Regions from separate parts of the Planctomyces sp. SH-PL14 genome, predicted to be linked through region 2. Evidence: riboswitches for the same ligand, from Rfam matches in the RefSeq annotation. Region 2 holds a riboswitch; the other holds the start of a gene.
The links. Region 2 has a riboswitch for cobalamin ahead of VT03_RS02360 (DUF1559 domain-containing protein). Riboswitches for the same ligand answer to the same signal wherever they lie in the genome.
Positions count from the first base shown of each region.

Region 1: linked by a shared signal. The riboswitch ahead of VT03_RS27155 (prepilin-type N-terminal cleavage/methylation domain-containing protein) and the one ahead of VT03_RS02360 (DUF1559 domain-containing protein) in region 2 are both predicted to bind cobalamin.

Region 1 is NZ_CP011270.1:7,064,106-7,071,510, reverse strand. Features, by position in the region: gene VT03_RS27175 (hypothetical protein) at 41-370, opposite strand; gene hemB (porphobilinogen synthase) at 374-1,366, opposite strand; gene VT03_RS27165 (GTPase) at 1,477-3,336, opposite strand; gene VT03_RS27160 (hypothetical protein) at 3,462-3,791, opposite strand; gene VT03_RS27155 (prepilin-type N-terminal cleavage/methylation domain-containing protein) at 3,838-4,710, opposite strand; cobalamin riboswitch at 4,868-5,086, opposite strand; gene VT03_RS27150 (hypothetical protein) at 5,492-5,704, shown strand; tRNA gene VT03_RS27145 (tRNA-Ser) at 5,782-5,868, shown strand; gene VT03_RS27135 (hypothetical protein) at 6,103-6,504, shown strand; gene VT03_RS27130 (glycosyltransferase) at 6,964-7,405, shown strand, end outside.
Region 2 is NZ_CP011270.1:559,817-567,221, reverse strand. Features, by position in the region: gene VT03_RS02365 (ribonucleoside-diphosphate reductase subunit alpha) at 1-593, opposite strand, end outside; cobalamin riboswitch at 926-1,164, opposite strand; cobalamin riboswitch at 1,598-1,787, shown strand; gene VT03_RS02360 (DUF1559 domain-containing protein) at 1,895-2,905, shown strand; gene VT03_RS02355 (hypothetical protein) at 3,209-3,703, shown strand; gene VT03_RS02350 (efflux RND transporter periplasmic adaptor subunit) at 3,811-5,277, shown strand; gene VT03_RS02345 (efflux RND transporter permease subunit) at 5,410-7,405, shown strand, end outside.

The DNA.
Region 1 (7,405 bases), 1.9 Mb from region 2:
GTTCAATCGGCCGCGGACCGGGGCGGATCCGCGGCCGGAGTCAGGACGGCCCCTTGCGTTTCTGAAGGATTTCGAGGCGGCCGATGACATACTCGACCGATCCCCGCTGCTCAAAGAACGCCGCCAGCTCGGTCACCCGTGCCGGTTCGGCGACCGCGGCCAGCAGCGGCGTCAGGGCGTGCAGGGCCTGGGCGCCGACATAGTTCATCGGCCGGGACATCTCGAGGAGGACAACCGCCGGCGCGGCGAGATTCCGCTGGATGAGGGTTTCGCACACCCCGTCGATCCGGCGGCGGACCTCGTCGGTCAGCTCGACCTCTTTCCGCTCGGGAACGGCAAACGCGTTCCGCAGTCGCTCGCGCCAGTTCACGGCTCAGGACTCTCCCGCCAGCCACCGGGCTGCGTCCTTGGCGTGATACGTCAGGATCAGGTCCGCCCCCGCCCGCTTGATGCTGGTCAGGATTTCCAGGGCGACCCGCTGCTCGTCGATCCAGCCGTTGCGGGCCGCCGCCTTGACCATCGCGAACTCACCGCTGACGTTGTACGCGGCCAGGGGGACGTCCGGGTGGGCCGCTTTCACTCGGCGGATGATGTCGAGGTAGCTCAGGGCCGGCTTGACCATCAGGAGGTCCGCCCCTTCGGCGAGATCGAGGGCGACCTCGCGAAGCGCCTCCGCCCCGTTGGCGGGGTCCATTTGGTAGGTCCGCCGGTCGCCGAACTGCGGCGTGCTCTCCGCCGCCTCCCGGAACGGGCCGTAGAAGCCGGAGGCGTACTTGGCGGCGTAACTCATGATCGGGACATGCGTGAATCCCGCGGCGTCGAGCCCCTCCCGCAGCGCTCCGATCATGCCGTCCATCATGCCGCTGGGGGCGATCATGTGGGCTCCGGCGCGGGCGTGGCTGACCGCCTGCTTCACGAGGTTAGGCAGGGTCGCGTCGTTGTCGACATCCTGCGTGCCGTTCACTTCGTGGAGCACGCCGCAGTGGCCGTGATCGGTGAACTCGCAGAAGCAGACATCCGTGATGACGTACAGCGTCGGCGCTGCCTCGCGGATGGCGTGGATCGCCTGCTGCACGACCCCATGCTCATCCCAGGAACTGCTTCCGACGGCGTCCTTCTCGTCCGGAATGCCGAACAGGATCACCGCCGGAATCCCCAGCGACTCGATTTCCCTGGCCTCCTTCGTCAGCCGGTCGACCGTCCACTGCGAATGGCCCGGCATCGACTGGATCGGGACCTCGGTGTCGGTCCCGTGACGGATGAAGAGGGGGAGGATGAAGTCCGACGGGGCGAGGTTCGTCTCGCGGACCATTTCGCGAAGGCGGGGATGGCTGCGAAGCCGTCGCAGGCGGATCTGAGGAAACATGGCGCTCCCGACGTTTCGGAACCGGCATCGACCGGAAGTCTTCATCATACGGTTCGATCAGGGCCCACGCGACGAGAGCCGATGATTCGCCCGACTTGCCTGGCCGATCGTCACGGCCGAGCCAGGGCGAGCCCCGAAGACGAGACCAGGGCCGATCCCGACGTCTCCGCTGCCGCCGGCCGCAGCCTCTGAGAACCGAGCCGAGAGGAGCCGGCCAGGTCGTCGCGAAGCTTCGTCGCCGCGATGGCGAGGCGGTCGATCTCTCCCGTCCGCCGCGCGGCATCCTGGCAGGCCCCTTCGACCTGCGGAAACAGCCCCTGAGAGAGATGCAGGTCGACGAGCTCTTCCGCCAGGCCGACGACGCGTTGGTTGAGCCCCCGCCGCAACCGGTGGGCGAAGAGCATCACCAGAACGCCCCCCCAGAGGGCCAGGAAGACGATCGCCGGAACATAGAAGTCGGTCGAGAGAAACGCCCGCTCGTAAACCAGCGAGTCGTAGAAGAAGTTCCGGCCGATGCGGTAGAGCAGGAACAGCGGGAAGGCGACAAACGTGACTTCGTAGAGAACGCGGATCCACCAGCGGGAGTTCCGTTCCGAGAGATCACGGATGATCTCTTCCAGCCGCTGCCCGACGTCGACGAGGAACTGCTTCTCGACGACCGCCGCCTCCCGCCGCAGGTCGCGGATCGAACGCCCCTGGCCGAGCGTTCCCGAGAGCTCGGCCGCATGGACGTGCCCCTCGATCACCAGCTCCGCTTCGCGAAGGTCGTTGTCCTCGATCCCGAAGGCGCTGACCCGCTCCAGCCGGTCCTCCGCCTCCTGCGACTGGAGCTTGCTCTCGATCCATCGCGCCCCGTGGACCACCCCCAGGAGCGCCATCTGGGCGGTCGTACGGGCGCGGTAGAGACTCATCGACGTCAGGAGCGCCCCCAGGCCGTTGTAGACCCGGAGGACCGAGGAAAAGGGGCTCATCCCCCAGGTGTCGGTCACCGCCCCCAGGAGCCGCCGCTCCCACAGGTTCCGGTTGGCCAGCAGGTCTTCGCAGAGCCGCGTCGTCATCCGCCGGCCCATCGCCTCCCGCTGCACTTCGAGAGCCTTCTCGAGCAAGCGGACTCCGTCGAGCCCCTCCTGAAGCTGTTCGCGGGACCGGGTCAGGGCGGCGTGCAGCAGGTCGACGACGTTCGCCCGCCGGACCCGCACCCGCTCCGACGCCCCGAGCTGCCGGATCAGGAGCTCGATCAGGCGGCCCATCTCCCCGGACGGACGCTGGCCGCTCTGTTGCTCGCGGAGGGCCTTCACGGAATCGACGAAGAAGACGTCGGGGACCTCATAGTGGCTCCGGAGCTGCTGCCGCCAGTCGTCCCGGATGTCCTCGTCGAGATCGGCGTGCGTCTGGACGAAGACGAGCCGGCATCCGGCCGCCGCCTGTCCCAGTTCCGTCACAACGCGGTTCGAGCGGTACTTCTGCTGGGTCGAGCAGTAGATCAGCACATCGCAGTAGGGCAGCAGCGCGTGCAGCCGGGCGAGGTTGCTGCCGGCGGTCTCGGTCTCGTTCGTGTCCGGGTCGGGACAATCGAGGATCACGATGTCGCGGAGGATCTCGGCGTCCCGCTGGACCAGCTCGCACTCATCGAGCGGCAGGCCGAGGAGCCGGGCGTCGGTCTCGGTGTGGCAGATGATCTGCGGCTTCTTGGTCGTCGGCCGCTGCCGCCCCGAAGCAGTCACCTCGGCCCCGACGAGAGCGTTGACGAGCGTGCTCTTCCCGGTCCCTGTCCCGCCGAAGGTCGCGACAACGAGCGGCGTCTCCAGGCGGATCCGCAGCGTTTCGACGCGAGTCAGCACACGGCGGAGGAGAGCCTGGCTCCGCTGGACCGGCACCCAGGGGGACTCCTGCGCGGCCCAGGTCTGCACGCGGTCCCGCAGATCGTCGATCTGCGCCAGCATTTCGAGTTGGACCAGTTCGGCCGACATTGCTCCATCCCCCGCCCCACCATCCCCGCAACCAACCGGTCGCAAGGGGGGACGTTCTCAGGCATCGTAACGCGACACCCCCGAGAACGCATCGAGGCCAGGAACGGCGGCCGCCGCCATTCGGATCACTTGGCAGGAGCGGTCGGCCAGGGCCCGTTGGCCGTCATGACATCTCCCGACTTGGGACACTTCGCCGCGGCCGGGTTTCGCTGGAGAACTTCCACCGGAGGGGCCGGATACCACTTCTGGCAGGTCGGGCAGTACAGCGCGGGGATGAGCGTCCGCTCGCCGCTGTCGGGATGAAGGGCCGGGAACTCGCGAGAGATGTTGGCGACGAACGGCTGCTCGGTCGCGGTGTCGATATAGACCATCTGCCCCCCGCGCTCGGGGTCGGCCGGAGTTTCCGCGGCGCAGGAACAGCACAGTGCGAGCGCGACAAATATCAGAAACCGCATGACCGCCTCGCGGAATGGACTGAACCTCGCTTCTCCAGGTTGCTGCCTACTTCAGGTCGTACCATTCATCCTGGAAGTTCGTATTGCCCAGACGGTCGGAGAGATACCCGAGCTGCTCCCGGTCCATCTTGGCGCCATCGCCGAACGACGGCGTCACGAAAGCCCGGGTCCCGGACGATTCGACGTGGCCGTCGACGTAGGCGATGTTCGCGACGCCGTTGTGCCGGAAGTGCATCGTCGGAAGATCGTTGCTCGGCGGCTCGAGAATCCAGTTTTCCTGCAGAGGACTGGAGGTGCAGGCGAAATCCTCGCAGAGAACCGCCGCGCTATCGGCAAAGGCGATCGTTTGCGTCGTCTGCTTCACGTCCGCAAGACGGACGCTGAGCTGCTTCGCCGACGGCTGAGCGGCCCAGCTCGGCGGAAGGTAGTCCAGCCCCCCGCTCCGGGAGAGGAAGTAGCCGTTGTAGGCGTATCCGCTCGCCGGCCGCCCGAACCGCACTTTCTGCATCTGCGAGGGGCCGAAGTCCGGACACTGGAAGGTGGCATAGTTCGTCTCCATGAACTGTCCCAGCGGACTGCTCCGGAAGTCGAGCTGCTTGCTGATGACCGGCTCGTCGTAGTTGACCGTTCCGAACCAGTACTGCGCCATCCCCTGCTTCCCGCCGTAGGTCTGCAGGTAGTTGAGCCGTGCCTGGTCCTCGACGATGTAGGGGATCAGCCGGTCGCCGTACGTCTCGGCGTAGTTGTGCATGGCGATGACGAGCTGCCGGAGCCGGTTCCGGCAGTCCGACGTGCGGGCGGCAGCGCGGGCCTGCTGGACGGCGGGGAGGAGGATGGAGACGAGCACCGCGATGATGGCGATGACGACGAGCAGCTCGATCAGCGTGAAACCACGGCGGGACCGGAAACGGGAAGCCATTCGAAAATTCCTTGTCAGACGGTGAATCGCGCACCGGACGAGGAAAGCCGCGCAAGCGAAGCGCGGAGAAGCCCGATCAGAAGGGGGCCGGACCGCGAACGCCGACGCCCTTTCCGCGAGGGGACCGACAAAACAGGCCTCCGCCGGGCAAACAGGCCGGCGGACGGCGATATCAGGCAGGTCTTCTGGCTTCCGGATCGTTCTTCAGTCAGACCTTCCCGCGACCTGCGTCGCAGTGGCGGAAGCGATGGACGGAATCCATCGGCTTCTCAACTGACTGTCGTCCCCGGTTACAGCGGCGGGACCGCGACGGAGTTACACCGTCTTCCCTATTCTCCCGACAACCCTGTCGGGCACCCGATACCGGGGCAAAAGGTACCACCCGGCTGCCGGCCGTCAATCGGCGTCCCGCGATTTCCCCGCCAACGCCGTCTGTCTGGGGCATGTCACCATCGGGCTTTCAGGCTGCGCGCGGTCTCCTCGCCATCAGTGAACACCTAGCATCAATTGGTGTTCCAACCTCTTTGGAACACAGCGGTTGGAACGCTGCTCGCTGCTGACGCTCACTGTTGGAGAGTCTCCTTCGCTTCTCGACCTCCGCCTGGGCTTCGCTGCCGAATTCCCCCGCGACAACCCCTGAACACAAGACCACTACGCTACGGAACCGAGCCCCGCAAGCAGCGAACCACAAAAGCGTTTCCGCTGTCGTTGCAACAACCGGCCTGTTCTGAGAGACTGCGGGACTCGACCGTTTTTCAGAGAAGTTGGACTGAGGCTAGAGATGTCGAACCGGACCTCGTTGGAACGCCAGTTGGGCGAGGCGAAAACCCGTTTGGATGCCTACGGAAAGGGCGTCGCGGACAGCGAGCGCAAGGACCCCATCTGGCGGAACCTCCGCGCCAAGGTTCGGTCGATCACCAACCGTCTCAACGCTCTCTCCGCCGTCGAACAGCGAGACGCGGACCTCGCCGCGGCCAAGGCAGCCGCCGAATAAGACATCGGGAAACAGCCGGCCCGCGACTCCTGTTGCGGGCAGGTTTTGTCATCCCGGGCTGACGTGAATTCACGTTCGGAGAGGTGGCAGAGCGGCCGATTGTGCAGCACTGGAAATGCTGTGTCTCCGAAAGGGGACCGGGGGTTCGAATCCCCCCCTCTCCGCTCCAGTTTTTCTTTGGCTATGTCAGAAGCCGCGCGGTGGGCTCCGTTTGCGGCTCGCCGGCGTGCGGCCGATCCGAGAGCTCGAGCCGGCACCCGTCGTCGAATCTCGAAGTCGGCGCTTCTCTTTCCGATTTCGGGCGGTTAGCTTGTGAGCTGCGCTCAACCCGTCCCTTCGTCGCGTTCGCGATGTTGTTGTGGCATTCCTTCGGAATCTCCTTCTTTGCAGGATTCCGCATGGCCAGGCGCAGTGCGTCAATTCCTACGCTTCTGGAGCAGCCCGAAACCTGGGGTTGCCATCGCCGTCTCGTCGGGCTCATCAAATGGATGACCGGGACCGGTTTCGCTTCGACCTTTGCGTACCTGTTTCTGTCCCGCGCGCCGTGGCTGGCGGCGGCCGGTGTGTTGTTTCTGGGATCGAGCGCGGTCGGGGCGGTCGCCCTTCTTTATCTGCAGGACCGCAAGCTGAAGCGTCTGGCGGAAGAGGCGGTCGGTCCGCGGCGGATCATCCATGTGCGGATCGATCTCTCGAGCGCGGCCCTCCCCCGTCGGGCCTACAGTGAGCCGGATACCGAGGAATACGACGACGAGGTTGATCCGGACATAGCGCTGTATTCGACGGTGCCGGTCCGTCGGTAGCGCGGTTGCTGCTCGCAGTCTCACCGGGTCCAGGGGCACCCTGGTGGGGAGTGCAGAGGGGCAACGCCCCTTTGCCCGCCGGAGGCTTGGCCGTCGAGAGATGTCTGAAGGAGCGCGTGTCCAAGCGCGGACGACGTGTCGGATGCCCCCTCACCAACCCGCAGGGATTGCAACGCCAGCGGTGCGATGTGAGGGAGTCCTCAACGCTGGTACCACAAAGCGGACATCCGTTGTGTACTATGGTTCCTCATGGAAGTGCCTCCGGCGGGCAAGGGTCCGTGTCGTTTCTTTGGCCCTTGACCCCGGCTGCCGTCACGATGGGTTTGAGCTAACGGAGCCGCGCGGGCGAGGACGTCGCTCGAGCCAGCATCCCATTGGGCCTGCCCGCCTGAGCTTGTCAGTGCGGCCGCCCCGCCTCATCTTGCAGGACCCCAGTCGCAACTCGATCAGGCCGGTCCCATGGAATTTCTGCTCCTGCCCCAAGGAAGCTCGGGAGATGTCAATCCCTTCATCGGAATCGGGCGAGAACTCCAGTCACGCGGCCACAGCGTGACCCTCGCCACCGGCGAATACTTCCGCGAGCCTGTCGAACAGGCCGGGCTGCAGTTCAGTCCGCTCGGCACCATCGAGCAGTACAACCGGATCCTCCGCAACCCCGACCTCTGGCACCCGAGCCGCGGCACTAAGGTCGTCTTCGCCGATCCCGACGTCTACGAGGGAATCCGCGCAGGACACCGTCTCACGACAGAGTTCCACGAACGTCACCCCTCCGGCGTCGTGGCAGCCGGAAGCCTCGCCATGGGAGCCCGCGTCGCCAAGGAGACCCACCCCGGACTCAAGCTGGCAACGCTCCACCTCCAGCCGTGCATGCTGCGGAGCTTCGTCGATCCGCCGGTCCTGG
Region 2 (7,405 bases):
TCGAACGCCGGATCGCGCTCGATCCGTGATCGGGCGGCGAGGATCTGGACGCGGTACACCTCGGCGAGCGCGATCCCGTCGAAGACAGAGCGGATGACTTCGTCGACCAGCTCATCGACGGAGACGATCGTCTCGAACCCGCGGCACGCCTCGGCGATCCGCTTCCGGGCCCGCTGCGGATCGAACGGGACGCGGGTTCCGTCCGGCAGGACGACATGGACGACCGGCGTCTCGTCGGCGACCGGAACCTCGCCCCGGATGAGCCGCATCTTGGCGTGCTCGGAGCGGTAGATGATGTAGCGGCGGGCGACGCGGTACTGGCCGCAGGCCATGAGCCCCATCTCCACGAGGTCCTGGATTCTCTCGACATCGATCCCCTCGGGCCGGCTGGCCGCTACGCCGATGTCGTCGCCGACCGACCGCGCCACATCGGCGATCTCCTGCTGGACATCCGCGTCGAGCGGCTGACCGGCGGCGAGGTTCAGCTCGGCGCGGAAGGCGTTGGCGATGGCGTTCTGAATCCGGGCCAGGTCGAAGGAGACGACTCGGCCGTCGCGTTTGCGGACAACCCATTCGTGAGGGGCGCGCAGCATGAATCCATCCAGTCCGAAGAGAGGAAAGTAGGTGAACGGCCGACGCAACGGGGGCGCGTTGGATCGAACCGAGAGATCGCTGAAGAGAATCGGTTCAGCGGTCCGGAGGAGAGACACTCACGAGGGCTCAGCCGTCGCGGGACGGCCAGAGTGCGGAGGTGCGTTTAGAAACGCCCCGCGGGAGCCGGGAGAACAGAGGGGGTGTCCCAAGCCGGACACTCGATGCGCGTAAAGCGATACCGCCAGACATCATCCTCGGCCGCCCTTTCCCACGAAGGCTCCGTTCGACAGCGGGGTGGGCTGGCAGCAACAACTGCCCTTCCTCGTGAACGCCACACCGCTCCGTTGCCGGCAGGTCTTCGGACTCGCGGACGTGCGAGTTCCCGTCTCCATCGGACTGATGAAGGGGGGCTCGCGCCTACTGGCCGTCGCTTCCCGGACCTGAAGATCCAGTGCCATGACGGCGGTCGTTTCCGCTTACCGCTGCGGGGCAGTCCCGGTTTTGCACCGGTGTTCCCTCTTTCGCGGACACCACAAGTGATGGTGCCCGACCAGCAACGCGAGGCAAGATATCGTGGGTTAACGGAATGTCAACGGCCTCCTTCGGCGGATTCACAAAGCCGCCTAAGGCTCAAGTTCACAAGCACCGCGATCTTGCCGGCACGGCTTTGCTTCCTCAGACCCAACGTGCGACGGCAGCCGGGGTCAAGGGGGCAACCCCTTGCCGCCGGAGGCACTCCTGTGAGGAACCTTGGCACGCAACGGACGTCCCCTTTGTGGTACCGGCGTTGAGAACTCACCGCTCGCTTTGCAATCTCCGCGGGTTGGTGAAGGGGCATCCGGCACGGTGTCCGCGTTTGGACACTCACTCCTTCAGACATCTCTCGACCGCCAGGCCTCCGGCGGGCAAGAGGGCGTTGCCCCCTTGCATCCCCCACCAGGGTGCCCCTGGACCCGGTGCTTTGAAGGCGGATTGAATTCACTGCACGCCCCTCCTATGGTTCGCCCACTCAACCCCGTTGGGCGTTCGATCCCCTGGATCGGACAGGAAGCCGGTGCGAATCCGGCGCGGGACCGCCGCTGTAAGCGAGGAGGTCCCGGACACTATGCCACTGCCGACATCACGTCGGTGGGAAGGCGTCCGGGACCGTCTGACTCGCAAGCCAGAATACGGCCCGACGGGACTGCCATGCGATGTTTCGGCCTGAAGACATCCGTGGAGGGCATGTCCCAGGTGTCATTGTCGACATCGGTGCCTTTCCGCGCGGCCGAACCGCCTGGCCCGGAAAGGACGGCTCTCCATGTCTTACGCTTCTGTCTGTGGCTGCGCGCGCCGGTCTCTCTCGCGCCGGAATTCCCGGTATCGCGGGTTTACCCTCATCGAGCTGCTCGTCGTGATCGCCATCATTGCGGTCCTCGTAGCCATCCTCCTCCCGGCGGTGCAGCAGGCCCGGGAATCGGCGCGGCAGACCCAGTGCCGCAATCACCTCAAGCAGCTCGGCCTGGCACTCAACAACTACCACGAGTCGTGCGGGATGTTTCCGAAGGGGGGCTATGGCGGCGGGATGGGATCCCCCGCGCTGTGGGTCACCGCCGGGGCCCGCGCCGGTCGCGTCGTGAGCTGGGGGAACGCGATCCTGCCACATCTCGATCAGACGGGGCTCTTTCACCGATACAACCAGAATGAGCCTTACCTTCACGCCGATAACGCGGCGCTCTGCGCGACGGTCCTGCCGGTCTTTATCTGCCCCTCGAACCCGGGCGCCGGCGACCTGAAGTCGAATGGCGACAACGCGACCCATCCGAAGATGGGACGGAGCGACTACGGCGGAAACTGGGGTGAGCGGGGGCTCCGCTGCTACCCGATGAGCAACTGCCAGAACTCGTACGCCGACCTGGGGGACACCGACGGCTTCGGCCGCGGCGTCATCCGCGGGGCAGGGGAGACGAGCATTGGGATCCGCGACATTCTCGATGGCACGAGCAACACGGTCCTGCTCGGCGAGGCCCCCGAGGCGATCCACGGTCTGTGGGCGGGGCATAAGAACTACTTCGATCAGAGCGCACCGCTGAACGGGCGGTTCGGCACCGCGGGGATGACGAGGTTCGCGTCGTGCCAGGTTGCGAACAACAGCCCGAACATCGGGAAGCTGGGGTGCGACTTTGGGCAGGAGTTCCACAGCCATCACGCCGGGGGCGCGAACTTCCTGATGGTCGATGCCTCGGTCCGCTTTTGTCCGGAGAACATCGCGCTTCAGACCTTGTCGGCACTTCTCTCGCGGAAGGGGAAGGAACTGGTGGGCGAGTTCTGATTGGCCGCGGACTTCGCAGAAGAGGAAAAGAAGAAGTAAAGCCACAGATGAACACAGATCAGAGAGAGGACCGATGACTCGACTCGCTCGCCTTTGCACGGGCCGACCGCGGGTGAGCCCCGCACAGGCCGCCACACCGTCTCCTTTCCAAATCTGTGTTTATCTGTGTTCATCTGTGGCGAATCCCTTCTCCGCAACATCCGCCTCAACCTGCGGGATGCCCCCCGAAGCGAAGACGATCGCCTGCGAATCCGGGAAGGCGGCGTTGACTTCAACGACGAATCGACGCAAGCTGATTGTGTGATGGCTCGTTTTCTTTCCCCCCTGAGCGGCTCTCCGACGCGGACGGTGCAGATCCTCTGCTACCTCCTGCTCGGGATCGGCTCATGGTGCGGGCCGATTCCCTGGATCCACTGCCACGGTCAAGCCGGCGGAAGCGGTGCGGCGCTGAGCGAGCATCGTCAGCTCCATCACACGCGAACTCAGGAACCGCAGGGCTGGCATTTTCACCTGCTGCTGCTGACGGAGTTCCAGTCCGAGCCGTGCGGTGAAGATTGTCCCGAGCGGCACCACCAGGCCCCCGTCCCCGCAGGCTGGTCCCTGGCCTACGGCGTCTCGGTGGTCAAGGCCTCCCCGACGGGGGACATGTCGTTGCCGCTGGCCGTGCTGGACTGGGCCATTGCGGCACCGGCCGTCGTGACGGAGCCGGAGAACTCATCCCGGGTCGAGCGTCCCGCGAGCGACGCCCCCGGTCCCTTGGTGAATCGTCTCGACCTGTTGTGCGTGGCCCGCTGCTGAGATCCGGGCGGGGAGCCGGCTGGCTTCCCGATGCTGTCCCGCGTTCTCGTCTTCTCTTTCCTGCGTAGCGTGCCTGCTTGCGCCTGCGCCCCTCCGAGTCGATTCCCATGAAAAGACGTCACGTCTCTCTTGTCGTTGCGCTCGTCGCAGCCGGCGCCGGGGGCGCCGCCCTCGTCTATCGTCCCTGGCAGCGGTCGACCGCCGAAGCCTCCGAGAAGCCGACCGCCGGGGAGTCCAAGCCCTCCGGCCCGACAGCGACGGACGCTCCGGCTGTCGTTGTCCTTTCACTTGAGAAAGCGGAGGCGGCCCGCATCGCCGTCGAGCCGGTCGCGGCCCGGTCGCTGGGACGGTCGATCACGGTCCCAGGTCGGCTCCAGTACGACGACACCCGGCACATTTCGGTCCGTGCCGCGACCGCCGGAGTCCTCGCCGACGTCCTCGTGAAGCCGGGAGACGCTGTCGTTGCCGGACAGGTTCTGGCGATTCTCTCCAGCCCCGAGGTCGGGACCGCGCGGGCGGACGTCCTCCAGCGCGAGGGGGAGCTGCGGGTCCTGGAGGAAGAACTCTCCTGGCGGGGAAAGACGAACGAGGGGATCTTCGCTCTGAGCGAGGCGGTCGGCCGCAAGGACCCGCTTGATGCGATCCGCAATACCTTCCGATCCGTCCCGCTGGGCAAGGGGGGCGAAGGGGTGCTGACGGCCTATTCGCGGTTGCGGCTGGCGGATTCGCTGGCTCAGGGTGTGTCGGGGGCCCTCGACAACGGCGCCGTCCCGCAGCGGATGGTCCGCGAGCGGATGAGCGAGCTTGAGTCGGCCGACGCCGGGCTCAAGGGAGCCATGGAGCAGGCGGTGTTCGAAAGCCGCCAGGCGTACCGGCAGTCGGAAGTCGGCGTCGAAGCCGCCCGGCGGCGTCTCGACGTCAGCCGGCAGCATCTCAACACGCTGCTCGGCTACACGGAGAGCATGAGTGCCAAGTCCGCCCCGTCCGACCTGTCGTCGGTCGAGATCCAGGCCCCGTTCGCCGGGACGATCGAGCAAAAGCTCGTGTCGACGGCGGAGCGGACGCAGCTCGGCGAGCCGCTCTTCGTCCTGGCCGATACGAGCCGGCTGTGGGTCGCGGCGGACCTGCGGGAGCGGGACTGGTCCGCGGTCCGGCTTCATGAAGGGGATCCGCTCTCGGTCGAAACGCCGGCCATCGCCGGGAAAATCCTCCCGGCGAAGATCCACTACGTCGGTCGGGAGGTCTCGGCGGAGACGAACTCGGTGCCGCTGATCGGAGCGATCGACAACACGGACGGGCTGCTCCGGCCGGGGCTGTTCGTCCGGGTGACGATTCCCGTGGACGCCAGCCGGACCGTGATCGCCGTGCCGGAGTCCGCGGTGACGCGGCACGACGGCTCGGCCTTCGTATTCGTGTCGCAGGGGGACCGCGCGTTCCGGGAGGTGCCGGTCAAGCCGGGGCTTCAGGACCGGGACTGGATCGAGATCACGGAGGGGCTGCAGGCGGGGGACGCCGTCGTCACTGCCGGGACCTTCTTTCTGAAGTCGGAACTGCTCCTCGAAGCAGACGAGTAACGCTCCGGAATTCTTCCGCATTGGTCTCGGTTCTTCCGTCGGCCCGCGCCTCCGTGCGGCTGCCCATGGACCCCGGCCTTGGTCCCTCGCTCCCTCCTTCCGTCCAGGCCTTAGTCCCTGGACCCCGCCCCCATGCTCTCCCAACTCATTGAAGTTTCGCTCAAGAACCGGTTCCTCGTCCTGACGGGAACCCTCCTCATGGCTGCGGCGGGGATCAACGCCGCGCTCCACCTGCCGATCGACGCCGTTCCGGACATGACCAACGTCCAAGTGACGGTCATCACGAACGCTGGCTCGCTCTCCCCGGTCGAGGTCGAGCGGTATGTCACCTACCCCGTCGAATCGACGATGGGAGGCCTCCCCAAGGTCGAGGAAGTCCGCAGCGTCTCCAAGTTCGGGATCTCGGTCGTGACGATCGTCTTCCAGGAAGGGACGAACCTCTACCAGGCCCGCCAGCTCGTCGCGGAGCGGATCTCCGCGGCTTCCGCGCTGATCCCCGCGGGATACGGCACCCCCGAACTGGGACCGCTCACGACCGCCCTCGGGGAGATCCTTCAGTTCGAGGTCCGCGGGGACGCCTACTCGCCGATGCAGCTCCGGACGATTCTCGAATGGGATGTCGTCCCGAAGCTCCGCGAAGTCCGCGGGGTGACCGAGGTCAACACGCACGGCGGCTTCTACCGCACCTTCGAGATCCGCCCGAACCCGGACCGCCTCGCCAGCTATGGCCTGACGCTCGATGACCTGTTCGCCCGGATCGAAGAGAACAACGCCTCGGCGGGCGGTGGGTACGTCGTCCACCACGATGAACAGCGGTTCATCCGCGGCCAGGCCCTCCTCGGCAACGTGGGGGACATCGAAGAGATCGTGCTACGGAGGGAAGGGGACGGCAACCCTCTCCTCATCCGCGATGTCGCGAGCGTGACCGAAGCCCCCATGACCCGCCAGGGGGCCGTCACCCGTGACGGTCGCGGCGAAGCAGTCACCGGGCTGACCATGATGCTGATCGGCGAGAACTCGCGGGAGGTCGTCGAACGGGTCAAGCAGCGGCTCGTCGAGATCCAGCCGTCGCTTCCGCCGGGAGTGCGGATTGAGGTCATCTACGACCGCTCCGCCCTCATCGGTCGGACGCTGAAAACGGTCGTCAAGAACCTGGTCGAGGGGGGCGCCCTCGTGGTCTTCGTGCTCCTCATCATGCTGGGGAGCTTCAAGGCGGGGGTGATCGTCGCTCTGGCGATCCCGCTGTCGATGATGTTTGCCACGACGCTGATGCAAACGTTCGGAATCACGGCGAGCCTGATGAGCCTCGGAGCGATCGACTTCGGCCTGATCGTCGACTCGTCGGTCATCATGGTCGAGAACTGCATCCACCGCCTCTCGCACGCGCCCCCCGGGAAATCGCGGGTCGACATCATCCGCGACGCGGCGATCGAGGTCCGCAAGCCGACCATGTTCGGCGAGCTGATCATCGCCATCGTCTACCTGCCGATCCTGATGCTCGAGGGGACGGAGGGGAAACTGTTCCGGCCGATGGCCCTGACGGTCCTCTTTGCCCTGTTCGGCTCGCTGATCCTCTCGATGACCTTCATGCCGGCGATGGCCTCGCTTGCCCTGCCGAAGAACCTGGAAGACAAGGACGTGTTCCTCGTCCGGTGGATCAAGTTCCTCTACCGCCCGCTCGTCGAGCGGACGATCCGCTTCCCGGTCCTGACGACGCTCGTCTCGCTCGCGGTCTTCGTCGTCAGCATCCCGGTCGCGCTGAATCTTGGGGCCGAGTTCATGCCGAAGCTTGAGGAAGGGGATCTGCTCGTCGAAGCGGTCCGGCTCCCGAGTGCCTCGCTGGAAGGGGCGATCGGGATGTCGACGCAGATCGAGAAGACGCTCAAGCCATTCCCCGAGGTCCAGACAGTCTTCTGCAAGACCGGCCGGCCCGAGATCGCCAACGACGTCATGGGGGTCCACCAGACCGACGTGTGGGTCATGCTCAAAGACCAGCACGACTGGCGGAAAGGGATGACGCGGGACCAGCTCATCCGCGATATGTCCGACGCCCTGACTGCCAAGGTCCCGGGAGCGGTCTTCGGCTTCACGCAGCCCATCGAGATGCGGGTCGACGAACTCGTGGCCG